DNA from 3 places in the Ensifer sp. LC384 genome. Region 3 is predicted to be linked to each of the others. Evidence: predicted binding sites of a transcription regulator. Region 3 holds the regulator's gene; each other region holds the start of a gene.

Region 1 (9,872 bases), on a different contig from region 3:
GAGAGTGCGGCCCAGCGGAACGGACCGATGCCGCGGCAAAAGAGCGGGCGAATATAGGCCGGTACGAAACCGGGGAAGGCGAAGGCGTTTTCGAGACCCTCTTCCTTGGCGACCTGGCGGATGTTGTTGCCGTAGTCGAAGGTTGGGATGCCCATGTCCTTAAAGGCGATCATGGCTTCGACATGCTCGCGCATCGAGGCGCGTGCAGCCTTTTCGACAGCCTTCGGGTCGCTCTCGCGCTTGGCCTTCCACTCGGCCATGGTCCAGCCCTTCGGCAGGTAGCCATTGACCGGATCGTGCGCTGAGGTCTGGTCGGTGACCATGTCAGGGCGGATGCCGCGGCGAACCATTTCCGGCAGGATTTCGGCGGTGTTGCCGAGCAGGCCGACGGACTTCGCTTCGCCGTTCTTCGTCCAGCGGGCAATCATTTCCATCGCCTCGTCGAGCGTCTCTGCCTTTTCATCGACGTAGCGGGTGCGGAGGCGGAAGTCGATCGAGTCCGGGTTGCACTCGACGGCAAGGCATGACGCGCCCGCCATGACGGCTGCCAGCGGCTGTGCGCCGCCCATGCCGCCGAGACCGCCGGTCAGTACCCACTTGCCCTCCAGATTGCCGCCATAATGCTGGCGGCCGGCCTCGACGAAGGTTTCGTAGGTGCCCTGAACGATGCCCTGCGTGCCGATATAGATCCACGAGCCGGCAGTCATCTGGCCGTACATCGCCAAACCCTTCTTATCCAGCTCGTTGAAGTGGTCCCAGGTCGCCCAATGCGGCACCAGGTTGGAGTTGGCGATCAGGACGCGCGGCGCATCCTTATGGGTGCGGAAGACGCCGACCGGCTTGCCGGACTGGACCAGCAGGGTCTCGTCCTCGTTGAGGTCCTTCAGGGTGTCGACGATCTTGTCGAAGTCGGCCCAGGTGCGGGCGGCGCGGCCGATGCCGCCATAGACCACCAGCTCGTGCGGGTTTTCCGCGACGTTCGGGTCGAGGTTGTTCATCAGCATGCGCAGCGGCGCTTCGGTCATCCAGCTCTTGGCGTTGAGCGTGGCGCCCTGCGGCGCGCGCACGTCGCGAATATTATGGCGCGGATTGTTCATGGTCATGCCTCGCTCCCTGTCAGCGTTTTAAGGTCGAATGCGGTGTTCTCGATGCGTTGAAGAATGGCCCGAAGCGGCACGCGCAGGCGCTCCGCCTTGCCTGCGTCGAGCGCGAATGGCGGCTCTTCGGCGGCAAGATGGGTCGATTGCGCCAGCTCCATCTGGATGGCGTGCACGCCGGTTTCCGGGCGCCCGTAATGGCGGGTCGTCCAGCCGCCCTTGAAGCGGCCGTTGAGAATGCTGGTGTAGCCATCGGCCGAAGCGGCGATGTCGACGGCCGCCTTCTCGATGGCCGGCGCGCAGGTCCGGCCCATGTCCGTGCCGATGTTCAGGTCCGGCAACTTGCCGTCGAACAGGAACGGGATATGCGAGCGGATAGAATGGCAGTCATAGACGATGGCGATACCGTGGATCGCCTTGACCCGCTCGATCTCCGCCAGAAACGCGGCGTGATAGGGCGCATGGAATCGGCGCAGGCGCTCTGCCGTGTCGGTCTCCGTCGGCGCCTCACCATCTTTCCAGATCGGCAACCCATCGAAATCGGTCTCCGGAATGAGCCCGGTCGTATTCTGCCCGGGATAGAGGCTCACATTTTCCGGATCGCGATTGGCATCGATCACGTAGCGGTGGAAGGTGGCGCGAACGACGGTGACATCCGGCAGAAGGCCTTCATAGAGCTTGTGAATGTGCCAGTCGGTGTCGGCAAGCAGACGCCCGGTGTCGTTGAGACGCTCCCAGATCTCCGTCGGCACATCCGTACCGGTGTGCGGAAAACCGAGGATGACGGGTGAGGTGCCCTGGCGGACTTCGAATACGCTCATCTCAGGCCTCTAGTTTTGGCAGAATGCCGGCAGAAACAGCCGTGTTCAGCGTGCCAGCAGCGATCAGCTCGCCGGCGGCCTGCAGATCGTCGGCGAGGTAGCGGTCTTCCTCGATCGTCGGCGAGACGGCACGCAGAGCTGCGGCGGCCTTTTGCAGCTCGGGGCTTGTGGCCAATGGCGCGCGGAATTCGACGCCCTGGACGGCTGTCAGCGCCTCAATGCCGATGATCGAGAACAGGTTGTCGGTCATCTGCAGCAGGCGGCGTGCGCCATGGCAGGCCATAGACACATGGTCTTCCTGATTGGCCGACGTCGGGGTGGAATCGACCGAGGCCGGATGCGAAAGCTGCTTGTTTTCTGACATCAACGCCGCCGACGTTACTTCGGCGATCATCAGGCCGGAATTGAGCCCGGGCTTCTTGGCGAGAAAGGCCGGCAGCCCGTAGGACAGGGCCGGGTCGACCAGAAGCGCAATGCGCCGCTGCGAAATCGCGCCGATCTCGCAGACCGCAAGCGCGATCTGGTCGGCGGCAAACGCCACGGGCTCGGCATGGAAATTGCCGCCGGAGACCACGGAATTGTCGGAAAGCACGAGCGGGTTGTCGGTGACGGCATTGGCTTCGATTTCGAGCACGCGCGCAACCGAACGCAGCAGGTCGAGGCAGGCGCCGTCCACCTGCGGCTGGCAGCGAATGCAATAGGGATCCTGCACTCGCTCGTCGCCTTCGATATGGCTTTCGCGAATGGCGGAGCCTGAGAGAAGTGCACGAAGTGCGGCGGCAGTGTCGATCTGGCCCTGATGGCCGCGAAGCGTGTGAATGTCAGGATGGAAGGGTGCAGACGAGCCCATTGCCGCATCGGTCGACATTGCGCCGGTGATAAGGGCCGCCTGGGCGGCGCGGTGGGCGCGGAAGAGGCCGGCGAGCGCCAGCGCGGTGGAGGTCTGCGTGCCGTTGATCAGCGCCAGTCCTTCCTTCGCGGCAAGCACGACCGGCGTCAGTCCGGCCTTGGCAAGGGCCTCTCCGCCGGGCATGCGGCTGCCTGCAAAGAACGCCTCGCCGTGTCCCATCATGACCGCCGCCATATGGGCGAGCGGCGCCAGATCGCCGGATGCGCCGACCGAGCCCTTTTCCGGTATGACCGGGATCACGCCCTTGTCGAGCATGGCTTCGATCAGCCGAACCAGTTCAAGGCGCACACCGGATGCGCCGCGGCCGAGAGAAACGAGCTTCAGCGAAAGGATCAGGCGGACGATGTTTTCTGCGAGCGGCTGGCCGACGCCGCAGCAATGCGACAGGATCAGGTTGCGCTGCAAGGTGGCGACGTCGGCGCTGTCGATCTTGATCGATGCCAGTTTGCCGAAGCCGGTGTTGATACCATAAACCGGCGCATTGCCGGCAACGATCTCGGCGATGCGCCTGGCTGCCTTTTCAATGCCGGTGTCGAAGGACGGATGCAGACGGGCAGGCTCGCCGGTCCAATAGATGGTCTCGAGATCCCTCAGCGGAACCGAGCCCGGATGCAGAATGATGGTCATAGACCGGTCCTTTCGCCCTTAAAGATGCGCAGATGAAGTGGATTGAAGCCGATGCGGTAGACGAGCTCGGCCGGATCCTCGATGTTCCAGAGTGCGAGATCGGCGGACTTGCCGGCTTCGAGGGTGCCGGTTTCGCCGAGAAGCCCGAGCGCACGCGCCGCCTCGCGGGTGACGCCGGCGAGGCATTCGGCAACCGTCAGCCGGAAGAAAGTCGCCGACATGTTCATGGTGAGCAGCAGCGAGGTCAGCGGCGAGGTGCCGGGATTGCAATCCGTCGCGATGGCGATATGCGCACCGGCGGCGCGCAGCACGTCGACCGGCGGTAGCTGCTTCTCGCGCAGCGCGTAAAACGCGCCAGGCAGCAGCACGGCGACGGTGCCCGATCTGGCTATCGCCTGTGCGCCGTCAGCGTCGAGATATTCGAGATGGTCCGCAGACAATGCGCCGTAGGAGGCGGCAAGCTTGGCGCCGCCGAGGTTCGAAAGCTGTTCGGCATGCAGCTTGACCGGCAGGCCGAGGGCCTTGGCCCGATCGAAGACGCGGGCGATCTCGGCGGTGGAAAAGGCGATGCCTTCGCAAAAGCCGTCGACGGCATCGACCAGCCCCTCGGCGTGGGCGGCATCAAGACCTGGTAGCACCACTTCGGCAATGTAGTCGTCGTTGCGCCCCTTGTATTCGGAGGGTGTCGCGTGCGCTGCCAGATAGCTTGTAACGACCCGAACCTGACGTTTGTCGCCAAGCTTGCGCGCGGCGCGCAGCATGTTGAGCTCGGCATCAATATTGAGGCCATAGCCGGACTTGATCTCGACCGTCGAAACGCCTTCGGCAAGCAGGGTGTCGAGCCGCGGCAGGGCGCTTTCGACGAGCGCGTCGACGGAGAGCGCATTGGTTGCCTTGACCGAGGAGACGATACCGCCCCCGGCCCGGGCGATTTCCTCATAGGACGCACCTTCAAGCCGCATCTGGAACTCGCGAGCGCGGTTGCCGCCGTGGACGAGGTGCGTGTGGCAGTCGATGAAGGCGGGCGTCATCACCCGGCCTTCGCAATCCGTGGCTTCAAGCGTGCGGGAGAGGTCGGTGGGAAGGTCGCTCTCGGCACCGGCAAAGGCGATGCGTCCGTCGACGACAGCCACCGCGCCTTTTTCGACCATGCCGAGGCCGTCTTGATTGGGACGCAGGGTCGCAAGGCGGAGATTGCGCCAGATGCCGGACGCGTTTGCGGTGGTCGAAAATTGACTCATCAGCCGATCCCCTTCTGTTGGATATAATGTATATACATAATAATCGCTCGACAAGAGGAAAATTGACTTGCCGTTGGAAAAGGAAAGGGGATGTGCAAGGGATTGATGCCGAACGACGGGATTCAAACGCAAAAGACCCCGGAATTGCAGCTCCGGGGTCTTGCAAAATGGCGTCGATGAAAACTGGCCGTTCAGGCCGGATGGGCGGCATTCATGCGCAATCGCTCGACCAGGTCGACGAAGCGACGTCCGGCAATCTCCAGGCGACCGCTGTTGTCGATGAGCGTGACGTCCGGCCCCGATGTCACATCAGGCACCTGTCGGGAGAGCCGGCGCAGCACATCCTCTTCGCTTTCGCGTCCGCGCTCGGCAAGACGCTTGGCAAGCACGGCGGGTTCGGCCGTGATGACCGTGATGGCGATATTGCCGAAGGCGGCGCGGAATGCCGGCAGGGCGCTGCGGCTGCCGTTGACGATGGCCGTCGTGCCGTTTTCGACATTGCGGCGAACGTCTTCGGGAATGCCGTATTTCAGGCCGTGCGCATCCCAGGACACGGCGAAGGCACCTGCCTGCTCCATGTCGACGAACTCCGCGACCGAAACGCTTTCATGCACCTCGCCGCCGGCGTCCGACGGCCGCGTGATCACGCGGCGAACGAAGTGGATATCGGCGCAATCGGAAAAGTGCCGGGCGGCAAAGCCCATGACGCTGTCCTTGCCGGCCCCGCTCGGGCCGACCACGACGACGAGCGCGCCGCGCCTGAGTTCGATCTGGCTCATGCGACACGCCGCCCTTCGCGCCAGACCGAGCGCACCACCGGAATGCCTTCCTGACGGTGAACGCGGGCGATGTCGGCGCGCAGGCCGACGGCGATGCGGCCACGATCGTCGAGGCCCACGGTGCGGGCAGGGGTGGCGCTGACCATGGCGATCGCCTTCGGCAGGTCAATGGCTTCAAGCTCGTCGGCCAGCACGAACGGCGCGTGGATCAGGCTGAAGGGCACATAATCCGACGAAAGCACGTCGAGCACGCCGCGGTCGGCAAGGTCGCGTGCTGCGATGTTGCCCGAATGCGACTTGCCGCGAACGATGTTCGGCGCGCCCATGAGCACGCTGAGGCCGGCGCGATGGGAGGCCTCGGCCGCCTCGAAGCTGGTCGGGAACTCGGCGAGCTTGATACCGTAGCTGATCGATTCGTCGACATGGTCGATCGTGGCGTCATCATGGCTGGCGATGGTGATGCCGCGCTCGGCGCAGGCCTTGGCAAGTGCATCGCGGTGCGGGCCGGCATATTTCGCCGAAAGCGCCTGCTGGCGTTCGACGAACTTGGCGAACTCGGCATCCGACAGGCCGCGCTTGGATTTGTAGTAGAGCGTGTACTGGTCCATCGTCTGGAACTGCCGCTGCCCCGGCGCGTGGTCCATCAACGAAACGAGCTTCACCTGCGGGTCGTCCTGGAAGTCCTCGTAGTGGTCGAGCACGTCAGAGGTCGAAACCTCGCAGCGCAGATGGATCAGATGGTCGGCGCGCAGGCGGCCTTCCTGCTTGGCCTGGGCCAAGGCGTCTGCCATGCTGCGCATCTCACCCTTCTGGAAACCGCCGTCTTCGTCCGAACCGAGGCGCAGACAATCGAAGACGGTGGTGATGCCCGAAGTCACTACCTGGGCGTCGTGCGCCTGGATCGCCGCGATCTTCAGCCAGCGAACGCCGGGCCGTGGCGAGTAATGCGCCTCGAGGTGGTCGGTGTGCAGCTCGATCAGACCGGGCAGCAGATAGTCGCCTTCGAAGTCTTCGCCGGTGTTGGTGTTGCCCTTCGAGATATCGGCGATCTTGCCGTCGCGGATCAGCACCGAGCCGTCGAGGATACTGTCCTCTAGAACGATGCGGGCGTTGGTCAGGACTTGTTCTTTGCTCATCTCATGCGATCTTTCGTTGTGTCGCGCCGCCCAGTGGCAGCAGGGAATGGACCAGAAACGGTGCGCCACGGTGCGGCTCGACGAAGAGCGCAACGGACGTAACGTCAAGCGGCTTGCCGATATGATCGGCAAAGGTGCTCTCAAGCACGGTCCGCATTTTTTTTTCTGCCTCTCCCGGAACCGGCCCTGTCAGCGTCAGATGGAACTGGAACTCTTCGAAAACATAGGGATAGCCCCATGTCTTCAAGTATTCCCTCTGCCGATCCGGCAGTTTTTCCGGGTTGCGTCGCGCCATGTCTGCGTCCGACAGCGGCGCCCGAAACGGCTCAAAGTATTGCACGGACTGCGCCGCGAAATCTTGCAACGCCTCGCAATGGGTCGCAGAGACCAGGGCGAAGAACGGGCCAAGCTGATGCAGCGTGAGTTCCGGTATCTCGAAAGGCTCGAGATCAGCGGCAAACGCTTCGAAGGCTGCGATCAGCTCGGCTTCGTTGCGGTCTTGGGCAAGAGCGAAGGGCGCCTTGAGGGTGCCGTGAAAGCCGTAGCGCCGAGGATCGGCGGTCAAAGCCTGTCGCGTATCGGCATCAAGGTCGGCCAGAGCCGGAAGTTCGTTGGTCTCGCCGGTAAAGGCGTCACGGCCGAGCCAACGGGCTGCCGTTTGCGACAGCCGGTCGTCCGCCGGCGGCGCGAAATAGATTGCATAACGCACGGTCTTCACTTTCTTGTATCGACCGGCCCGCCGGAACGGCGGGTCGATTGTTCGCGGGATGCGATGCGCAGCTAGCCGATTTCCATGACAACATCATGATGGCTACGGCGCAAAATGCTCATTCTCGTCAATGCGCTTTCTGCCCCATCAGCCGTGAGCGGCAGGCGTTCGAGATGCTGTCGAAAATGAACACGACCAGCAAGATCAGAAGCACCATATAGGCGACATTTTCCCAATCGGAGTTGGTGCGCATCGCTTCCCAGAGCTTCAGGCCGATGCCGCCGGCGCCGACGGCACCGATGATCGTTGCCGAACGCGTGTTGGATTCCCAGAAATAGAGCGCCTGGCTGGCGAAGACCGGCAGCACCTGCGGCAGGACGCCGAACCGCTGGACGGCAAGCGGCGTGGCGCCGACGGATTTTACGCCTTCGCGCTGCTTGTCGTCGATGTTCTCCAGCGCCTCCGAGTAGAGCTTGCCCAAGGTCCCGGTGTCGGTGAAGAAGATCGCCGACATGCCGGCAAGCGGTCCCGGACCAAAGGCGCGCGTGAAGAACAGTGCCCAGATGAACATGTCCACCGAACGCAGGAAATCGAAAAAGCGCTTGACGATCTGGTTGGTCAGGAAATTCGGGGTGATGTTGCGCGCCGCCAGGAAGCAGAGCGGGAACGCCACCAGCGAAGCGAAAAGCGTGCCGACGAAGGCCATCACCACGGTCTGCATCAGCTTGGTCCACACGTCCAGATGCTGCCATTCGGCATTGTAGAGGATGTTGCTCCAGGCGAGCGACAGGTTCGAGCGCGCAGGGTCGATGCGCTCGCCGCTCGTGATCAGCGAAAGCACGTCGCCATAACTCTTGCCGAAGAAGGGCGAGTTGGTGTCGAAGAGGAAATTGGCCCAGCCGAAGAAGCGATTGCGGATCGAGACATCGTCACCTTCGACGTCGGCCCAACCGGTCGCCCCGAAGGCGAGCGTGATCTTCTCGCCGGGGCGTTTCTGCGTGGCCCATGCGGGGAGCGCACCCTGAGGCGTTACCGTGTCCTGACCGTCGACGGCCATGGTCAGCGTCTCGCCGCGATGGGTCGCCTTGACGAGGCCATCGGCAATTTCAATCTTCGTCAGCCTGTCATAGGTGATGACGGCCCTGGTGATGATTTCCTCGGTCCGCGTCTCGACGCGGTTCTGGTCGGTTGCCGCACTGGCTGTGCCGAGCACTGCACCCGGCGCCATGAAGCTGAAGGACGACGACGTCTTCGGTTTTGCGGTTTGCCCGGTAGCAGCCGGCAACTCGACCTTCCGTGTCACGGTTTCCTTGTCGAGTTCCACCCATGCCGGATTGGGATTGTGCCCGAGCGGCGAGTTGCGCTGGTAATCGAGCGTCATCGTTTTATCGCGGGCGATCTTGATCTCGGGGCGAACCTCGTAAGAGACCCAATCGGCGAGATAGGTTCCGGCAATACCCCAATTGGCATTGCCCAGAACGTGCCCGATCGAAAAGAACCACCAGCTGAAGACGAGGTAGGCGACGAGGCCGACACTGATGAGGATCGTGCGCAGGCGCTTGTTCGAGGAACCCTGCAGCAGATGCGGGTGGCGCGAAGCGATCGCATCCATTTCGAGAGCGCTAAGTCTGGTCGTGGAGGTCATGATGCGCACCTACTGGGCAAGCTGGAAGGCCTGGTCGCCGACGAGGCGACGGCGCAGCCATGCGGAAAACTGGTCGACGGCGAAGATCGTTGCAAACATCAGGATGACGATCGCCAGCGTCTTTGCCTGGTGGCCCTGGCCGATCGACAGCCGCAGCAGCTCGCCGATGCCGCCGCCGCCAACCGCACCGATGATGGTCGAGGCGCGGACGTTGATCTCCAGGCGCAGCAGGAAATAGCTGGCGAAATTGGGCAGCACCTGCGGCACCATGCCGAACCAGACGCGCTCGATCCAGTTGCCGCCGGCGGCGCGCAAGCCCTCGTCCGGCTTCATGTCGGCGTTCTCGACTACCTCGAAGAACAGCTTGCCGAGTGCGCCGACTGTGTGGATCGAAACGGCGGCGATCGCCGGTATCGGCCCGAGCGAGAGGATCGCGAGGAAGAAGCCGGCGATGACCACTTCTGGAAAGGCGCGCAGGATTTCCATCAGCCGGCGCACGAAACCACGCACCCACGGATTGGGCATCAGGTTGCGGGCGGCGAGGAAACAGAAGATGAAGCCGAGGAACGTGCCGATGACGGTGGAGAAGATCGCGATGTTCACGGTCTCCAGCATCTTGTGCACATATTCGGGAATGTAGAAGCTCTCGGTCAGGTAGAGCCGGCCGTCGGGATAATTGTACTTGAAGCTGCCGTCGTCATAGGGCGAGGGCAGGTCGAACATGGCGCGGAAGATTTCCAGACCGTCACGCGGCGCGAGATCGGCGACGAAATCGAAGAAGTGCGGCAGGCGGTCGAAGAATTTGCCGGCGTTGGAATCGTTGGCAAACCAGAGCGAGCCGGAAAGGGCGAGCACTAGCACGGCGAAACCGAGCCAGGAGTAAAGGCGGCGGCGGGAGTTCAGCTCC
Region 2 (9,872 bases), on a different contig from region 3:
CTTCTTCGACGCGGCATTGATCGATGCCGAAAGCTCGGTCACGCTTTTCAGGAAGTCGTCAATCGCGCCGGAATTGTCGGCAAGCGCCTTGGAGAATTTCTCGGCATTGCCGATCGTGCCCGTCAGCGGGCCGCGCACATCCTTGATGAAGGCATGGATATCGGTGATCGCGTCGTTGGCGCGGTCCATGATCTGGTCCGCGGTCGCCAGCAGACTGGTGACGCTCGACTGGTCGGCGAGAATGCGCGCCTGCGTGCCCTTCTCGATGGCGTTCTTCAAGATATTCTCGTCGCCCTTGTTGCCGCCGCTGAGTTCGATATAGGCGGCCCCTGTCAGGCCCTGCACTTCGAGCGTCGCCTTGGTCGATTTCAGCACGGGCGCGTCAATCGAGACCTCCGTGACCGCAATCGAAAAGCGCGGATCGTTGGCATCGATCGCCAAATTGCGCACCGAACCGACGGGAATGCCGTTGAAGCGAACCGGAGAACCGACGGACAGCCCGTTGGCCGAGCCGGGAATATTGACGACCAGCTCGACCATTTCGCCGCTGCGGCCATATTGCGACATCCAATAGACGAAGCCGAAGGCCGCCGCGATCACGAACACCGTGAAGAAGCCGACAATGGCGTAGTTCGCTTTAGTTTCCATTCGTTCCGACTACCTCAGTGGCCATCCTATCGGCCGTTCTTCTGCTTCGGACACCCCAAGGAATGTCCCGAGGGAATGTCCGACGGCTTCCTGGCGCTATTCGTCGTGACGCACGATCGACCGCGCCCGCTTGCCCCGGAAATAGGACTGCACCCAGGGGTCGTCGCAGGCCAGCATGTCTTCGACGGTCCCCTCGACCAGGACCTTCTTGTTCCCAAGCACCGCGATGCGATCGCAAACCGAAAACAGGCTGTCGAGGTCGTGAGTCACCATATACACGGTCAATCCGAGCGTGTCGCGCAGCTTGGCAATCAACTCGTCGAACTCGGCCGCACCGATCGGATCGAGGCCCGACGTCGGCTCGTCGAGGAAGACGAGATCGGGGTCGAGAGCCAGCGCCCGGGCGAGTGCCGCCCGCTTGATCATGCCGCCCGAAAGCTCGGAAGGATATTTGTCGGCCGCCTCCGGCGCCAGTCCCACCAGCTCGATCTTCAGGCGCGCCAGCTCATCCATCAGGCTCTGCGGCAGGTCGAGATACTCGCGCATCGGCACCTGGATGTTTTCGCGCACCGTGAGTGCCGAGAACAGCGCGCCGTGCTGGAAAAGCACGCCGAGGCGCATGTCGAGCGCGATCCGGTCGGCCTCCGACATCTTGTCGTATTCCGCGCCGAGGATCTCGATCGTACCGGAGCGCTTGGCCAAAAGCCGGAGAACCGTGCGCATCAATACAGACTTGCCGGTGCCGGAGGCACCGACGAAGCCGAGGATTTCGCCGCGATAGATCTCGAGGTTGAGCTTGTCGAGAACGATGTGGGAGCCGAAGCCGACTGTCAGGTCGCGCACGGACAGAACCGCCTCGTGCCCATTGGCGGCTTCCGGCTGTCTTTCTCTGGCTGCTGTGCTCATCGTCCCATCCGCCTCAGAAGTCGATCGATGCGTAGAACATGGCAAACAGGCCGTCGATCAGGATCACCACGAAGATCGATTTGACCACCGAAGAGGTCACGTGGCGGCCGAGCGATTCGGCACTGCCGCCGACCTTCAGCCCCTCGACCGCCGCCACCACGCCGATGATCAGCGCCATGAACGGCGCTTTGATCATGCCCGCCGCAACCGACGAAAAATCCACGGCCTCCTGCAGGCGCGACAGGAAGGTTGCAATCGTGATGCCCGAATAGGCCCAGGCGACCAGCGCCGCACCGGTGAGCGCGGCGAAGTTGGCGATGATGGTCAACAGCGGCAAGGCGATCGTCAGCGCCACCAGCCGCGGAAACACCAGGACGCCGACCGGGCTGAGCCCCATGACCTTCAGCGCGTCCACCTCTTCGCGCATCTTCATCGAGCCGATTTCGGCGGTGATCGCGCTGCCCGAACGCCCGGCGATCATGATCGCGGTCAGGAGCACGCCGATTTCGCGCAATTGCAGGATGCCGACGAGATCGACGACGAAGACTTCGGCGCCGAAATACCGCAGCTGGAATGCGCCCTGCTGCGCAATGATCGCGCCGATCAGGAAGGACATCAGCATGATGATCGGCACGGCCTTGACGCCCATGCGGTCGATCTGGTGAACGATGGCGGCCGGCGAGACGCCGCTGTGTCGTCCGAGTTTGAGCTGGGCGCCGCGAACCGCCGAGCCGAGAATGTACATCGCCGCGACGATATCGTTCCAGGTCGCGATCATCACCTCGCCGACCGGCGCGAATATCTGCTGGAACAGCGGAACATGCTCGCCTTCGTCTTCCGGTGTCGGCAGTTCCGCCGGCAATGCGCCGATCAGCTCGACATAGCGCTGTCCGCCATCGACGAACTGGATCTCGTTCTTTTCAGGACCGGCAATCTGCGTCATGAAACGTCGGATGATCCAGGCCCCCGCCGTGTCCATGGCCGTCACACCCGATAGATCGAACTGCCTGACGCTGCCGCCCTTGCGCGCAAGCTGGTCGAGCTTGGCGCCCATGGCTTCGGCTGTCTCGTGCCGCCAGACGCCTGAAAAGACGTAAGTGCCACCAGAGCCTCCGGCGTCTCCGCCGAGCGCGACATCCGCAACGATCTTGGTCTGGGAACGCGTCACCTGGTCTCTGTCATCCCGATTTGCTAACCGCTCGTAAAACCTTGCTCCGTCATAACGGCTCACATCCTTGATGTCATCCGGACGAAGCCGGTAACATCGCGACCAATGTGCCAGATAAGCCCCGCCGGAGAAGATTTCATGTCAACTGTGCTCGAAGCGACAACCGAAGACTTCCCGATTGCGGGCACATTCACGATTTCGCGCGGTTCGAAGACCACGGCAAGCGTGGTGACCTGCCGAATCACCAAGGATGGCATCAGCGGTTGGGGCGAATGCGTGCCCTATGGCCGTTACAACGAAACCATTGCCTCGGTGCTCGCCGAGATCGAAGCCATTCGCCCCCGGATCGAATCGGGGCTGACGCGCCTGGAACTGCAGACAGCGATGATGCCGGGTGCCGCCCGCAACGCCGTCGATTGCGCTCTCTGGGATCTGGAGGCAAAGCAGAAAGACAAATCTGTCCACGAGCTTGCCGGCCTCTCTTCACCTGGAACATTGACGACAGCCTATACGCTCTCGCTTGCCGAGCCCGACGCCATGCGCAAACAGGCCGCACAATATGCCCACCGCGCGCTGCTCAAGATCAAGGTCGGCACATCGGACGATGCATCGCGCATCCGCGCCGTGCGGGAAGGTGCGCCGGAGAGCCGGATCATTCTCGATGCCAATGAGGGTTGGACGCCCGACAGCCTCGCCTATCACTTCGCCATCTGCGCCGAGCAACGCATCAACCTGATCGAGCAGCCGCTTCCGGCGGGCAATGATCAGGCCCTGGCCACAATCACCCGCCCCGTTCCGGTGTGCGCCGACGAGAGCGTGCATGCGACCGGTGACCTCCCGGCCCTCGTCGGCCGCTATGATGCGGTCAACATCAAGCTCGACAAGACCGGTGGGCTGACGGAAGCGCTTCGCATGCGCGATGCGGCGACGTCGCTCGGCCTCAAGGTGATGGTCGGCTGCATGGTCGGCACCTCGCTCGGCATGGCACCGGCGATCCTGGCGGCGCAGGGCGCGGATTTCGTCGACCTCGACGGTCCTCTGCTCCTGGCGCGCGATCGCACGCCTGGCCTGCGCTACGAAGCCTCGCTGGTCTTTCCGCCGGAGCCACGCCTCTGGGGCTGAAGGTACCAGGCGGCGACGGCAAAGCAGCAACCGGCAAAAGCGACGACCGACATCGAATAGAACCCGTTCACCCCGTACCAGGCATAGAGATAGCCGGACAGGAAGGTGAAGATCGCCGTGAAGATGCCGGTGTAGAAGAAGTAAAGCCCCTGGGCCGAGGCCTCCTGCTCCTCGACGACGCGCTCCACGAGCTTGTTCTGCATGCCGGTGTGCATGATCGCGTAGGTGAAGGCGTGAAAGCACTGCAGCACGAAGTAGCCGGAAAAGCCCAGATCCATCGGGAAGATAATCCACCGAAGGACGGCCAGCGAGCAGCCGGACAGGATCATCGTCCAGACGCTGAAGCGCCGGATGATCGCCTTGGCGAAGATGAACATCGTCACCTCGGCGGCGACGCCCGCGCTCCAGAGAATGCCGATCTCCGTGCCGCTATAGCCGATATGCTGCCAGTAGATCGCCGAGAAAGCGAAGAGCATCGCATGGCTGGCGTTCACCAGCGTCACGCCGACGAGCAGCAGCTGCAGATCAAGCTGGCGTAACGACTTCGGCGGAGGCTCGGTCAGCGCCGTGATCGGTGATGGGCGCCGCGGCCGGCCGACACGCGGCGCCGCGAAGGCCATCAGGATCGTCAGGCCGAAGCCGATCGCCATCGCCGGCAGCACCATGTCTCCACCGAAGATACCGATCATCCAGCCGCCAAGCATGGTGGCACCGATAAAGGCGACGGAACCCCAAAGCCGCATCTGCGCATAGTCGAAGCCCCAGCGCCGGACACCGGAAAGCGCGATCGCCTCGACGATCGGCACATAGGGCGAATAGACCGCCGACTGCAGCGTATAGATGATCAGAACCGGCCAGAACTCCCTAGCATAGAACAGCACAAAGGCGGTCGCCAACGACAGGAATCCGGACCAGATCAAGACAATCGTGCGCTCCCCGAGCCGGTCGGCGATCACGCCCGCTATCGGCGCTGTGAACACGCGTACGAACATCGGCAATGCCAGCACGACGCCGATCTCGAAATCGCTCATGGAAAGCGTCGTCAGCCACACCGGAAAATACGGCATGGCGAAACCGTTGACGATCAACGGTGCGCAAAAGAGCAAGGCGGTGCGAAGCGTAAAATAACGCGGTGGCGGGCCCACTGCAGCGGGCGCTTGGGAGGGAATCATGGGAGAACCTGATGGCTATCGGCCAGCAATAGCATAGCCCACAGCAGGATCGCCACAACCTAGATTTCGCTACAGGCGAAGTTTGCGTCTCGCCGCCGTGCTTGTCAGGCCGCCCGTTGCGTCAGCAACTGTGCCAGCAAGCGTTCCGCGTCGGCCGTTCCCTCGGCCTCGGAGACGCCGCCGCGCATCTGGTGCCAGGTGATCAGTTCCATGGTGCCGTCGTGATGTTCAGCGATCGCCGTGCAGCTTTCGACCCAGTCGCCGGTATTGATGTATCTGATATCACCTATATCTTCGATGACCGCGTGGTGGATATGGCCGCAGATCACCCCTTGCGCGTCATGGCGCCGCGCCTCGTCGGCCACCACCTTCTGGAACTCGCCGATGAAGTTGACGGCGTGTTTCACCTGCAGCTTCGCCCAGGACGAGAAAGACCAATAGGGCATGCCGAGCCGGCGGCGTATGGCAGCAAGGCCGATGTTGATGGCGATCGCCGTGTCATAGGCCCAGTCGCCGAGATAGGCGAGGATGCGGGCGTTGCGCACCACCACATCGAACTCGTCGCCGTGCAGCACCAGATAATTGCGGCCATCTGCGCCCTTGTGCATGTGACGCTGCGCCACCTCGATGCCGCCGAAGTGAACGCCCGGGAAATCGCGCATGAACTCGTCGTGATTGCCGGGGATGTAGACGATGCGTGTGCCCTTGCGCGCCTTGCGCAGCAGCTTCTGGACGACGTCGTTGCAGTTTTGCGGCCAGTACCAGCTGCGCTTCAACCGCCACCCATCGACGATGTCGCCGACGAGAACGATGGTTTCCGCCTCATGGTGGCGCAGAAAATCAATGAGATAGTCGGTTTTGGCGGCCTTGGAGCCGAGATGGACGTCGGAGATGAACAACGTCCTGAGGTGTCGTACGGAGTTGTTTTGCGGTGCCGCCATCATACCAGCCTCGTCTTGATTGCGCCTTCTGGGGCCCGTCAAAACCAGACTCGTGTTTCAGGAAGATGACACGGACGCCGGCCGCTTCGTCGCACCGGCTGAAAAGAACCGCGCAAAAACTGTACGCGCTTCGCAATTCATGCCACAAGGCCACGTCCAAAAAAGAGGAATGCAGACTATGAGCACGGGCGACAAAACCAAATCCCAAACAGGTCCGGCCAGCGGTGACATCGACCAGCAGGCCCTTTTCTTCCATCGTTACCCTCGCCCCGGGAAGCTCGAAATCCAGCCCACCAAGCCGCTCGGCAACCAGCGCGACCTCGCGCTCGCCTATTCGCCCGGCGTCGCGGCCCCCTGCATCGCCATCCGCGACAATCCGGAGATGGCCGCCGATTACACGGCGCGCGCCAATCTTGTCGCGGTCATTTCCAACGGCACCGCCGTTCTTGGCCTCGGCAATATCGGCCCGCTCGCCTCCAAGCCGGTGATGGAAGGCAAGGCCGTCCTGTTCAAGAAATTCGCCGGCATCGACGTCTTCGACATCGAGATCGACGCGGCGAGCATCGAGCGCATGGTCGACGTCATTTCGGCGCTGGAGCCGACGTTCGGCGGCATCAACCTGGAAGACATCAAGGCGCCGGAATGCTTCGAGGTCGAGCGCCAGTTGCGCGAAAGGATGCAGATCCCCGTATTCCATGACGACCAGCACGGCACCGCGATCATCGTTGCGGCCGCCATCCTCAACGGTCTGGAGCTGGCCGGCAAGGACATCGCCAAGGCCAAGATCGTCACCTCCGGAGCGGGTGCTGCAGCGCTCGCCTGTCTCAACCTGCTGGTCACGCTTGGCGCCAAGCGCGAGAACATCTGGGTGCACGACCTCGAGGGCCTCGTCTATAAGGGCCGCGAAGTGCTCATGGACGAATGGAAATCGGTCTACGCCCAGGAAAGCGACAACCGCGTGCTGGCCGACAGCATCGGTGGCGCCGACGTCTTCCTCGGTCTCTCTGCTGCAGGCGTGCTGAAGCCGGAACTGCTCGTGCAGATGGCCGAAAAGCCGCTGATCATGGCGCTTGCCAACCCGACACCGGAAATCATGCCGGAGGCTGCCCGTGCGGCACGCCCTGACGCAATGATCTGCACCGGCCGTTCGGATTTCCCCAACCAGGTCAACAACGTGCTTTGCTTCCCGCATATCTTCCGCGGTGCGCTCGACTGCGGCGCAAGCACGATCAACGAAGAAATGAAGATGGCGGCGGTCCGTGCCATCGCCGGCCTTGCTCGCGAGGAGCCGTCCGATGTGGCCGCCCGCGCCTATTCCGGTGAGACGCCGGTCTTCGGTCCCGACTACCTGATCCCGTCGCCCTTCGACCAGCGCCTGATCCTCAGGATCGCGCCGGCCGTCGCTAAGGCTGCCGAGGAAAGCGGCGTCGCCACCCGTCCGATCCAGGACTACGACGCCTATCTCGACAAGCTGAACCGCTTCGTCTTCCGTTCGGGCTTCATCATGAAGCCGGTCTTCGCCGCCGCCAAGAATGCGCAGAAGAACCGCGTGATCTTCGCTGAGGGTGAAGACGAGCGCGTGCTGCGCGCCGCCCAGGTCCTGCTGGAAGAAGGAACCGCGCGCCCGATCCTCATCGGCCGTCCGCAGATCATCGAGACGCGCCTGCGTCGCTACGGCCTGCGCGTTCGACCGGACGTCGATTTCGAAGTGGTCAACCCCGAGGGCGATCCGCGCTACCGCGACTACGTCGAGGACTATTTCGCCCTCGTCGGCCGGCTCGGCGTCATACCGGAAGCCGCGCGTACGATCGTTCGTACCAACACCACCGTCATCGGTGCTCTTGCCCTCAAGCGCGGCGAAGCCGATGCGCTGATCTGCGGCGTCGAAGGACGCTATAGCAAGCACCTGCGCGACGTCTCGCAGATCATCGGCAAGCGCGAAGGCGTACTCGACTTCTCCGCGCTCAGTCTGCTGATCTCGCAGCGCGGCGCCACGTTCTTCACCGACACCTATGTCAGCTATTGCCCGAGCGCTGAAGAGATCGCCCAGACCACCGTCATGGCGGCACAGGAGATTCGGCGCTTCGGGATTACGCCGCACGCCGCTCTGGTCTCGCACTCGAACTTCGGCTCGCGCGATTCCGAAAGTGCTACCAAGATGCGCCAGGCGCTGCAGCTTGTGCGCGAACTCGCACCCGACCTGGAAGTCGATGGCGAAATGCACGGTGATTCCGCCATCTCCGAAGTGCTGCGCCAGCGCGTCATGCCCAACAGCACGCTGTCGGGCGAAGCCAACCTGCTGGTCTTCCCTAACCTGGATGCCGCCAACATCACGCTTGGCGTCGTCAAGACGATGACGGACAGCCTGCATGTCGGCCCGATCCTGCTTGGATCGGCGCTGCCGGCGCACATCCTGTCGCCTTCGGTAACCTCGCGCGGCGTCGTCAACATGGCGGCACTCGCCGTCGTCGAGGCCAGCCATCCGGGCTAACGGCGCCCTCGTTTACAGGGCCGCTGCATCCGGCGGCCCTGTGTTGCTCTGGCGATCGCTGGCAACAACCATTGTTTGCAGGGATCGACAATCCACAGCAAATACGGCTGCTGCTTCTGGACAAAAGGTGAACCCCCAACCATTGTGGGGTTTCAGGGCAAGAATCGGTGTTGTGGCATGACTGAACAACAGGCTGTCCTCGACATGCTGGAAATCCTGGAATGCGGAGGCTGTATCGAGCCGGCCCATTTCTTTACGTTGATGCGCCGTACCTTTCGCATCGCTCATCTCCTTTATCTTGAAGCCGAGCCCTACCCAGACGAGCTCAAGATCTGCCGGTTGCACCACACCTTCGGTGCCTACGCGGCCGAGCTTTATCTGACGCGGGGGCTCTACCGTATCGACCCCATCCTCAAGCTGGCGCTCGGCGGCGTCAGGCCCGTGGAATGGACAACGGCGCGCCATCGCTTTCCCGAATGCGAGCCATTGTTCAAGACGGCCGAAGAGATCGGGCTTTCCAGTGAAGGTGTCGCCCTGCCGCTGCCCTCGCCGGCCGGCCGCATGGCGTTGCTTGCCATAAACGTCAACATGTCGGCCGCAGAGTGGTCGATCTATCGGCGCAACCACCTGCGCGACTTCCAGCTCGCCGCCAACCTGTTTCACGCCGGCATGCTTGAGAATGCAGCCATGACCGGGGGGCTGAACACGCGCGAAATGCGCCTGACAGGCCGTGAAACCGAGGTTTTGACCTGGTCGGCGGCCGGTAAAAGCTACTGGGAGATTGCCACTATTCTCGGCATTTCCGAACGCACCGTGCGTTTCTTCATGACCAACGCCCGCCGAAAGCTCAACGTCGTTTCCAACACGCAGGCCGTGGCGCAGGCCGTTCGCCATGCGCTGATCCCAACGGTTTGATCCCGCTCCAAGACGCTCCTCCTTCGCCCATCTGAAAACCCATCGAAATTTAGAGGGAAAAAGCCGTTTCAGGAACTGTCACTACCGACAGTTTCGTCACTGCCGCAGGACTGACAGCATCGCGCCATCCCCCAAAACAAGGATGGAGAAAACGATGATCAGGATCCTCAACGGCAGGACACGCGGACAGCACCCACAGGCCATCGACGAGATGTTCAAGCTGCGCAAGCGCGTCTTCCACGATTTCCTGAAATGGGACGTGCAGACCGATGGGGAATGGGAGATCGACAATTATGACAAGTCGAATCCGCTCTATGTGCTGTCCTATTCGCCGGAGACGGGAAAGCTGCGCGGATCGCTGAGATTGCTGCCGACGCTCGGCCCCAACATGCTGGACGATACGTTTCCAATCCTGCTTGGTGACAACCCGCAGATCCGCAGCGCCTCGATCTGGGAATCGAGCCGCTTCTGCATCGACCCGGGGATCTCCCAGGACCGCGCCTCGAACC
Region 3 (9,872 bases):
TGAAGGGTCGCTATCTCTCGACCATTTGAGGTCGGGAGGAAGACAAAGTGATTCATGAGGATATGGTGCTGGATGGTTCCAAGGCTTTCTGGCGGATGCTTGTGCCGCGACTGAAGGCAGAGCGTTGGCTCCTCGGCCTGACGGCGCTGCTCGCCGTCCTCGCCACGTTTACCGGCATTCATTTCTTCGTGGTTCTGCCGTTCTGGATCGTGCTTGCCGCGGCTCTGCTGAACCGCAGCGCGCCTTCGCCACTGCCGAAGGCCGCAAAAGCGGCGAAGGTAGCGGCGGTGGCGGGCGTGGCCAGCGATGCCTTGATCCCGGCCCTGAACGCGCTCGATATGCCGGTTCTGGTGGTGGCTGTTGATGAAACCGTCGTCTTCCAGAACATCGCTGCCGAAAAGGCATTCGGCACCATCCCGCCCAACAGCTATCTCGCGGCCCGCGTCCGCTCGCCCGGCATTCTCGATATGGTCCGCGAAACGATCGCGACCGGCAAGATCAACCAGATCGAGCACACCGAGCGCCTGCCGTCCGATGCCGTCTACGTGGTCAGGGTGGCGCCGGCCGAAGTGGGTGGCGATGGCCCGTGGCGCCGGATCTTCCTGTTGACCTACCGCGATATTTCGCAGGCCCGCCGCATCGATCGCATGCGCTCGGACTTCGTCGCCAATGCCAGCCACGAACTGCGCACGCCGCTGGCCTCTTTGCGCGGCTTCATCGAGACCATGCAAGGTCCGGCGCGCAACGATGCGAAGGCGCAGGAGAAGTTCTTCGGCATCATGCATGAGCAGGCGACCCGCATGAGCCGCCTCGTCGATGACCTCCTGTCGCTGTCGCGGCTCGAGCTGAAATCACACATTGCGCCTGACGATACGATCGATCTGCGCCCGCTGCTCGGCCATGTCCGCGACAGCCTTGCGCCGCTCGCCAACGATCTCGACGTGACGATCGCGCTGACGATGCCGGACGAACCTGTCGTCGTGCAGGGGGACCGCGACGAGCTGATCGAGGTCTTCGAGAACCTGATCGAGAATGCCTGCAAATACGGCCAGGAAGGCAAGAAGGTCGATGTCGAGCTTTCCGGCGGGCAGGGCGGGCAGGCGGAGGTCGTGGTCAGAGACTACGGCCCCGGCATTCCGGCCGAGCATGTGCCCCGCATCACCGAGCGGTTCTACCGCGTCAATGTCGAGGCGAGCCGCTCGAAAAAGGGCACGGGTCTCGGCCTTGCGATCGTCAAGCACATCCTGACCCGCCACCGCGCGCGACTGTTGATCCACTCCGAGCTGGGCAAGGGCACGGTGTTTACCGTGCGTTTTTGACATATTGGCGCGGGATAAGTCCTCTTCGTTCATTTTTCATTATTATTTTCAATGACATGAACTGTCATAAATGTTTCGCGAAACTGACATAAAAGGTGTGGCTATCGGCGGCTAGTTAGGGGCAGCCGATCAGACGGCGAAGAGCGCTGCAACGCTTGGCGCACTCAACACAAGCCCATTCCGGGAGAACTTCAATGAAAGCTCTTAAACTCACTGTTGCGGCGCTCGTCGCATCCGCCGCATTCGCTGGCGTGGCTGCCGCGCGCGATCAGGTTCAGGTCGCCGGCTCCTCGACCGTTCTTCCCTACGCCAAGATCGTCGCCGAGACGTTCGGTGAGACCTTCCCGGACTTCAAGACGCCGGTCGTCGAATCCGGCGGCTCCTCCGCCGGTCTGAAGGAATTCTGCAAGGGCGTCGGCCCGGATACCATCGACATCGCCAACTCCTCGCGCAAGATCAAGGACAAGGAAATCGAAGCCTGCAAGGCCGCTGGCGTTACCGAGATCCAGGAAATCAAGATCGGTTATGATGGCATCGTCTTCGCGACCGACGCCGGCAACGCCGACCTCGCGCTGAAGCCCGAAGACCTCTACAAGGGTCTGGCTGCTGAAATCGTCGTCGACGGCAAGCTCGTCGCCAACCCCTACAAGAAGTGGTCTGAAGTCAACTCCGCTCTGCCGGACGCCGACATCGCCGCCTTCATCCCGGGTGAAAAGCACGGCACGCGCGAAGTCTTCGAAGAGAAGATCCTGGCTGCAGGCTGCAAGGAAGCTGGCGCCGTTGACGTCATCAAGGCTGCCGTTGCCGATGAAAAGCAGCAGCACAGCAAGTGCGTCGCGGTCCGCAAGGACGGCTTGGCTGTCGACATCGACGGCGACTACACCGAAACGCTGGCCCGTATCGCTGCCAACAAGAACGGCATCGGCGTATTCGGCCTGTCCTTCTACGAAAACAACGCCGACAAGCTGAAGGTCGCCACCGTCAACGGCATCGTTCCGTCGACCGAAACGATCGCTTCCGGCGAATACCCGGTTTCGCGCCCGCTGTACTTCTACGTCAAGAAGGCACACCTCGGCGTTATCCCGGGCCTCAAGGAATATGTTGAGTTCTTCCTCGACGATCAGATGATCGGCCCGGAAAGCCCGCTTGCCGAATACGGCCTCGTCGCCGCTCCGGACGCCGAGCGCGAAGAAGTTCGCAAGGCTTTCACGGCCGGCAACATGCTCTGATACTGACAAGCCCCGGCGCGACATTTTCGCGCCGGGGCATGCCTCCATCCGAACTGCCGGCAGCGCATTGAGCGCTCCGCCGCGGAGACGTGCCGATGAGTACTTCGCTCCTTCTTTTGCTCATTGTTTTAATTGGTTTTATTTCTTACTTTGCAGGCCGCGCGCGTTCGCTCGCGCAGGCCAACGGCAAGCTCTCCAACCTGCATTCCTTGCCTGGTTATCACGGCAGCTATGTTGCCATCTGGGCGATCCTTCCGGCCGCACTCGTGCTTGGGGCCTGGCTCGTCGCCGCCCCGATGTACATTGACTCCAGCACCCGGGCGATTTTGCCCGAAACGGTGCAGACGCAGGGCGGCGCGACCGTCGAGCTGGCGCTTGGCCAGGTCAAGTCGGTCGCCGGCGGCCTGAAGCGGCTGACGGCGGAAGAGCTTTCGTCGCTTGAAAACGGCTCGGCCAATCTTCGCTCCACGCTTGCGGCCAAGGGCGTTGCCCTTGCCGGCGAAGGCGAACCCTACATGATCACCGCTGCCCAGCATTTCAATGCGATGAGCGTCACCAACCGCTGGCTGATGAGTGCGGTCGTGCTGCTGATCGCCATTGCCGGCGGCGTTTACGCCATCCGCAACATCGCCACCCGCTTCCGTGCCCGCAATCAGGTTGAGCGCGTCATCCTCGGCTCGCTGATCGTCGCTTCCTCGATCGCCATCCTGACGACGGTCGGCATCGTCGCTTCGATGCTGTCGGAAGCCGGCCGTTTCTTCACGATGGTTTCGCCCTTCGAGTTCTTCTTCGGCACGGTCTGGGATCCACGGTTTTCTGCCGCCGGCAGCGGCGGTGCGTCCGGCCAGTTCGGCCTGATCCCGCTTCTCGCCGGCACGCTCTATATCGCTTTCGTCGCCATGCTCTTTGCGGTGCCGATCGGTCTGTTCGCAGCCATCTACATGGCGGAGTATGCGAGCCCACGCCTGCGTTCGACGGCAAAGCCCTTGCTCGAGGTGCTCGCCGGCATCCCGACCATCGTCTACGGTTTCTTCGCACTGGTGACCGTCGGCCCGTTCCTGCGCGACATCTCTGCCCAGTTGAACGGTCTCGTCACCGGCAACTATCAGAACTTCATCCAGGCGCAGAGCGTCGTGACCGCCGGCATCGTCATGGGCATCATGCTGATCCCGTTCGTGTCCTCGCTGTCCGACGACATCATCACCCAGGTGCCGCGGGCCCTGCGCGATGGCTCGCTCGGTCTCGGGGCCACCCGCTCTGAAACGGTCAAGAAGGTCATCCTTCCCGCCGCGCTGCCGGGCATCGTTGGCGCCCTGCTTCTGACCGCCTCGCGCGCCGTCGGCGAAACGATGATCGTGGTGCTTGCCGCCGGTGTCGCGGCCCGCATGCAAATCGATCCCTTCGAGCCGATGACCACGGTGACGGTGAAGATCGTCAACCAGTTGACGGGTGACCTTGAGTTCACCTCGCCGCAGACGCTGGTTGCCTTCGCACTCGGCATCACGCTCTTCGTCATCACGCTCGGCCTCAACATTTATGCGCTCTACATCGTGCGCAAATATCGGGAGCAGTACGAATGACCGACATCGCTTCCCCGACCGTCCGGATCTCCGCCCGTCCCGCATCCGCAACGCGCGATATCGGCATCAAACGCCGCTACGCAGCCGAGCGCCGGTTCCGTGCCTATGGCATCGGCGCCATCAGCCTGGGCCTGTTCTTCCTCGCTCTGTTGCTGTGGACGGTGGTCTCCAACGGCTACACTGCGTTCCAGCAGACAACGATCACGCTGCCGATCGAATTCAGCGAGAAAGTCATCGACCCCAAGGGTGAGCGCGCCACCGACGGCAAGGTGCTGATGACCGCCAACTATCCGCTGCTGGTGCGTGAGGCGCTGATCAAGCAGCTCGGCATCGATGCGAGCAAGCGTCCGCTGGTCAAGCAGGCCACCGACATGATGTCGGCAAGCTCCCGCACGCTGTTGCGCGACATCGTCGTCGCCGACCCGTCGGTTATCGGCAAAACCATACCGGTGACATTGCTCGCCGAAGCCAATGTCGACTCCGCGTTCAAGGGTCAGATCGACCTGAGCGTCGAGGAGAGCAAGCGCAAGGTCAAGGACCAGCAGGTCACCTGGATGAACGAGCTGGCAAGTGCCGGCGTCTTGAAGAAGAGCTTCAACACCGGCATCTTCACCTTCGGCGCCTCGAGCCGCCCAGAAGCGGCAGGCGTTGGCGTTGCCGCCCTCGGCTCGCTGTTCATGATGCTGATCGTGCTTGTCCTGTCCCTGCCGATCGGTGTTGCCGCTTCGATCTATCTCGAAGAGTTCGCGCCGAAGAACAGGCTGACCGACCTGATCGAAGTCAACATCAACAACCTCGCCGCCGTCCCGTCGATCGTCTACGGTCTCTTGGGTCTGGCCGTGTTCATCAACTTTGCCGGCATGCCGCGCTCGGCTGCCGTCGTCGGCGGCCTGGTGCTGACACTGATGACCCTGCCGACGATCATCATCGCCACCCGCGCGGCGTTGAAGGCGGTCCCGCCGTCCATCCGCTCGGCAGCGCTCGGCCTCGGTGCGTCGAAGATGCAGACCATCTTCCACCACGTGCTGCCGCTGGCGATGCCGGGCATTCTGACCGGCACGATCATCGGCCTCGCCCATGCGCTTGGCGAAACCGCGCCGCTCCTGTTGATCGGCATGGTCGCCTTCGTCGTCGACTACCCCGGCTCGCCGATGGAACCGTCGACCGCACTGCCGGTGCAGATCTACATGTGGGCCAACGAGGCGGAACGCGCCTTCGTCGAGCGCACCTCCGGCGCGATCATCATTCTTCTCATCTTCCTCGTCGTCATGAACCTTGGCGCCATTCTGTTGCGACGTCGCTTTGAGCGCCGTTGGTAGTGAGGTAATTACTATGAACATCATGTCAGAAGCAGCAGTCGAGAAGGCCTTGGATCAGAAAATGAACACTGTGCCCTACAAGATGATCGGCAAGGATGTGTCGGTTTACTACGGCGACAAGCGCGCGCTTTTCGACGTCAACCTCAACATCCGCGAGAACACGGTTACGGCTCTGATCGGCCCTTCGGGCTGCGGCAAGTCGACCTTCCTGCGCACGCTGAACCGCATGAACGACACCATCGAGAACTGCCGCGTCACCGGCAAGATCACGCTCGATGAGGACGATATCTACGACCCGGCGATCGACGTCGTGGAACTGCGTGCCCGCGTCGGCATGGTGTTCCAGAAGCCGAACCCTTTTCCGAAGTCGATCTACGACAACGTCGCCTACGGCCCGCGTATTCACGGGCTTGCCCGCACAAAGGCCGATTTCGACGAAGTCGTCGAGACCAGCCTGCAGAAGGCCGGCCTCTTCAACGAGGTGAAGGACCGACTGCACGAGCCGGGCACCGGGCTTTCGGGTGGCCAGCAGCAGCGCCTGTGCATTGCGCGCGCCGTTGCCGTCAGCCCTGAAGTGATCCTGATGGATGAGCCCTGTTCGGCGCTCGATCCGATCGCGACCGCCAAGGTCGAGGAACTGATCCACGAACTGCGCACGAACTTCACGATCGTGATCGTCACCCACTCGATGCAGCAGGCGGCGCGTGTATCGCAGCGCACCGCGATGTTCCACCTCGGCAATCTCGTCGAGGAGAACGACACCGACAAGATGTTCACCAATCCGGATGACCAGCGTACCCAGGACTACATCATGGGCCGGTTCGGTTGATGGCCGAAGCACCCCTTCAACCCGTTTCCTGAACGCGCCCGCAAGGATCGAAGACTATGTCCATGCACATAATGTCCGCCTACGACGAAGAACTGAAATATCTCACGCGCCGCATCTCCGAGATGGGCGGCCTTGCCGAGCAGATGGTGGGCGAATCCGTTCGCGCGCTGGTCAATTCCGACCTCGCATTGGCGCAGAAGGTGATCTCCGACGACGCCATCCTCGATGAGGCCGAACGCCAGATCGGCGAAAAGGCGATCATCACCATCGCCAAGCGCCAGCCGGTTGCCGCCGACCTGCGCGAGATCATGGGGTCGATCCGCATCGCGTCCGATCTCGAGCGTGTCGGCGACCTCGGCAAGAACAACGCCAAGCGCGTCATTGCCGTTGCCGGCTCCGGCATCCCGCGCAAGCTTGCGCGCGGTCTCGAGCACCTGGCCGAGCTCGCGCTCGTGCAGCTCAAGGAAGTCCTCGACGTCTACGCCTCCCGCTCGCCGGAGAAGGCCAACAGCATTCGCGAGCGCGACGAGGAGATCGATGCGATCTACACCTCGCTGTTCCGCGAGCTGCTGACCTACATGATGGAAGATCCGCGCAACATCACGCCCTGCACGCATCTTTTGTTCTGCGCCAAGAACATCGAGCGTATCGGTGACCACGCCACCAACATCGCCGAGACGATTTATTACATGGCGACGGGCGCGCAGCCGGAAGGCGAGCGTCCGAAGGATGACAATACGTCGACGCTGGGTGCCGTAAAGGACTGAGACCCAAACTCGTTCGAGTGACTGGCTATGAACCTGCTCCGGTCGCAGCCTTGGTTGCGGCCCTGCTTTGTCGCGTCTGAAGCTATTCGTTTTCGCGCGTGCCTTTGAAAGCGCGCGGAGTGCTCCAGATGCTGTATGTTCGAGCATCTCTGCCCGTTCGACCGAACGCGAGACGCTCTGGGTAAGGAGACGTTACCTGATGTTGCCGAAAATCGCCGTTGTCGAAGACGAAGAGGCGCTGAGTGTCCTGCTGCGGTATAATCTCGAAGCCGAAGGGTTCGATGTCGATACGATCCTGCGCGGCGACGAGGCCGAGATCCGCCTGCAGGAGCGCCTGCCGGATCTCTTGATCCTCGACTGGATGCTGCCGGGGGTATCCGGTATCGAACTTTGCCGCCGGCTGCGTCAGCGCCCGGAAACCGAGCGCCTGCCGATCATCATGCTGACGGCGCGCGGCGAGGAGAGCGAGCGGGTTCGCGGCCTTGCCACCGGCGCCGACGACTATGTCGTCAAGCCGTTCTCGACGCCGGAGCTGATGGCCCGCGTCAAGGCGATGCTGCGACGCGCCAAGCCCGAGGTCCTCTCGACGCTGCTTCGTTGCGGCGATATCGAACTCGACCGCGAGACGCACCGCGTCCATCGCCGCACCCGTGAGGTCCGTCTCGGCCCGACGGAATTCCGCCTGCTCGAATTCCTGATGTCTTCCCCGGGCCGGGTCTTCTCGCGGTCGCAGCTTCTGGATGGCGTCTGGGGCCACGATATCTATGTCGACGAACGCACGGTGGATGTGCATGTCGGACGCCTTCGCAAGGCGCTGAACTTCTCGAGCATGCCGGATGTCATTCGCACGGTTCGCGGTGCCGGGTACTCGCTCGAAAGCTGAGCATCCAATCAGTCACTAAAAAGGGGCCGGTTGGCCCCTTTTTCATGCGTTGTTCTCGGTCGCTTTAGCGAGCGCGGCGGCGCTCGGCGGAAGGCTGGTAGGCAAGCCGTGCATGGAAGCTGCAATAGGGCGAAGCTTCCGGGGAGTCGTTGCCGCAGAAGTGGAACTCTTCCTTCAGCGGGTCGCCGATCGGCCACTTGCAGGTGCGCTCGGTCAATTGCGTCAGCTCCAGGCGGCGCGACATCGGCACGACCACATTCGTCTGGATATGGAAGTCCTGTTCGGCAACGAGATCGACTTCGACCTCTTCCTTGAGGACGGTTGCGCCGGCCGAACGGGTAACCGTGCGGGTGGTGACGCGCGACGCGTAGTTCGGAGCGCGCGGCGCCGAGGTCGGGCGCTGCTTCGGCCGGGTCGCGGCGGTGGTTCCGCCAGCCTTGGCCCTGCCCGGTAGGCTCAGTCGGTGAACCTTGCCGATGACCGCATTGCGGCTGACGCCGCCGAGCTGCGCTGCGATCTGGCTCGCGCTCAGGCCCTCGGACCAAAGCTTCTTCAGTTTTTCCACCCGCTCGTCAGTCCAGTTCATTTCTGCACTCTCCGTTCTCAGCGTTGGCGATGGCAGAATCTCTCACCACGCTCCGGAAAAGCTCCGGAGCTGCAACGCGATAACACTTTTGGTGACTAGGTCCGCCGCATGCGTCTAGTAATTGAACGTTAACCTACTGACGGGCGGACTCCGTGGCAAGAGTCCCGGGAATCGCGCCGAATCGATTTCCTAGTTTTCCCCAACTTGCTCGGTGGGCGTTGCATTTTTGCAAGCCCCGCCGCGCGTTTTTTTCGTCGCATGGATCAGACCCGTCCGACCGCACTGCAAGGCTTGGTTTTGTTGACATTGCGCTGCGAAATAGGAATAGTGCCTGCGCCGCCGCAAGGCGGCATTTTTAATTTTTTGCCGCGCTCGACACGGGCTCGGATCGATGCCGATAGCAATGAAGGAGAGGCTCGCCATGACTGCAACCACGCCGCTTTACGACACCTACATGCGTGCGCCGTTGCGTTTCGAGCGAGGAGAGGGCGTCTGGCTGATCGCCGAAGACGGCTCGCGCTATCTCGACTTCGCCGCCGGCGTCGCCGTCAACTCGCTTGGCCATGCCCATCCGCATCTGGTCGAGGCTTTGAAGGCGCAGGCCGAGAAGGTCTGGCACCTGTCCAACCTCTATGAGGTTCCGGGCCAGGAGAGCCTGGCGCGCCGGCTGACGGCCGTCACTTTCGCCGACCGTGTGTTCTTCACCAACTCGGGCGCCGAAGCACTCGAATGCGCGATCAAGACCGCCCGCCGCTACCATTTTGCCAAGGGCAATCCGGAGAAGTTCCACGTCATCACCTTCGAGGGCGCCTTCCACGGACGCACGATCGCGACCATCGCCGCCGGCGGTCAGCAGAAGTACATCGAAGGCTTCGGCCCGAAGGCTCCGGGTTTCTACCAGGTTCCGTTCGGCGACATCGCGGCGGTCAAGGATGCGATCACCGACGAGACGGCGGCGATCCTGATCGAGCCGATCCAGGGCGAGGGCGGCATCCGCCCGGCCACCAAGGAGTTCATGCAGGAACTGCGCGCGCTTTGCGACGAGTTCGGCCTGCTGTTGATCCTCGACGAGGTCCAGTCCGGTGTCGGCCGCACCGGCAAGCTGTTCGCCTATGAATGGGCCGGCATCCGTCCCGATATCATGGCTGTCGCCAAGGGGATCGGCGGCGGCTTCCCGCTCGGCGCCTGCCTTGCGACCGAAGAGGCGGCGGCCGGCATGGTTGCCGGTACGCACGGCTCCACCTACGGCGGCAACCCGCTCGCCATGGCGGTCGGCAACGCCGTGCTCGACGTCATCCTGGCCGACGGCTTCCTGGAGCAGGTTCGCGACGTCGCGCTGGTCTTCCGCCAGGGTCTCGCC

Evidence for each region. Region 3 encodes PhoB, which activates phosphate uptake and scavenging genes when phosphate is short. Its sites were predicted from a motif close to TGTCATNNANCTGTCAT; they were not measured.
Region 1: a site for PhoB is predicted at 7,405-7,421, ahead of BC363_RS32890 (DUF1045 domain-containing protein). Genes of this name have one in related genera too.
Region 2: a site for PhoB is predicted at 6,012-6,028, ahead of BC363_RS25885 (UDP-2,3-diacylglucosamine diphosphatase). Genes of this name have one in related genera too.

Annotation. Positions count from the first base shown of each region.
Region 1 covers NZ_MBST01000089.1:207,845-217,716, forward strand. The annotation lists gene hutU (urocanate hydratase) at 1-1,097, opposite strand, end outside; gene hutG (N-formylglutamate deformylase) at 1,100-1,918, opposite strand; gene hutH (histidine ammonia-lyase) at 1,920-3,455, opposite strand; gene hutI (imidazolonepropionase) at 3,452-4,696, opposite strand; gene phnN (phosphonate metabolism protein/1,5-bisphosphokinase (PRPP-forming) PhnN) at 4,888-5,475, opposite strand; gene BC363_RS32885 (alpha-D-ribose 1-methylphosphonate 5-triphosphate diphosphatase) at 5,472-6,611, opposite strand; gene BC363_RS32890 (DUF1045 domain-containing protein) at 6,613-7,320, opposite strand; gene phnE (phosphonate ABC transporter, permease protein PhnE) at 7,448-8,965, opposite strand; gene phnE (phosphonate ABC transporter, permease protein PhnE) at 8,975-9,872, opposite strand, start outside.
Region 2 covers NZ_MBST01000045.1:128,368-138,239, reverse strand. The annotation lists gene BC363_RS25910 (MlaD family protein) at 1-648, opposite strand, end outside; gene BC363_RS25905 (ABC transporter ATP-binding protein) at 745-1,554, opposite strand; gene BC363_RS25900 (ABC transporter permease) at 1,568-2,722, opposite strand; gene dgcA (N-acetyl-D-Glu racemase DgcA) at 2,861-3,844, shown strand; gene BC363_RS25890 (MFS transporter) at 3,796-5,016, opposite strand; gene BC363_RS25885 (UDP-2,3-diacylglucosamine diphosphatase) at 5,121-5,960, opposite strand; gene BC363_RS25880 (NADP-dependent malic enzyme) at 6,136-8,448, shown strand; gene BC363_RS25875 (LuxR family transcriptional regulator) at 8,626-9,363, shown strand; gene BC363_RS25870 (acyl-homoserine-lactone synthase) at 9,518-9,872, shown strand, end outside.
Region 3 covers NZ_MBST01000013.1:97,050-106,921, reverse strand. The annotation lists gene phoR (phosphate regulon sensor histidine kinase PhoR) at 48-1,319, shown strand; gene BC363_RS12395 (substrate-binding domain-containing protein) at 1,514-2,548, shown strand; gene pstC (phosphate ABC transporter permease subunit PstC) at 2,644-4,128, shown strand; gene pstA (phosphate ABC transporter permease PstA) at 4,125-5,447, shown strand; gene pstB (phosphate ABC transporter ATP-binding protein PstB) at 5,461-6,276, shown strand; gene phoU (phosphate signaling complex protein PhoU) at 6,333-7,043, shown strand; gene phoB (phosphate regulon transcriptional regulator PhoB) at 7,243-7,926, shown strand; gene BC363_RS12365 (GcrA family cell cycle regulator) at 7,991-8,512, opposite strand; gene BC363_RS34355 (hypothetical protein) at 8,702-8,935, opposite strand; gene BC363_RS12360 (aspartate aminotransferase family protein) at 8,934-9,872, shown strand, end outside.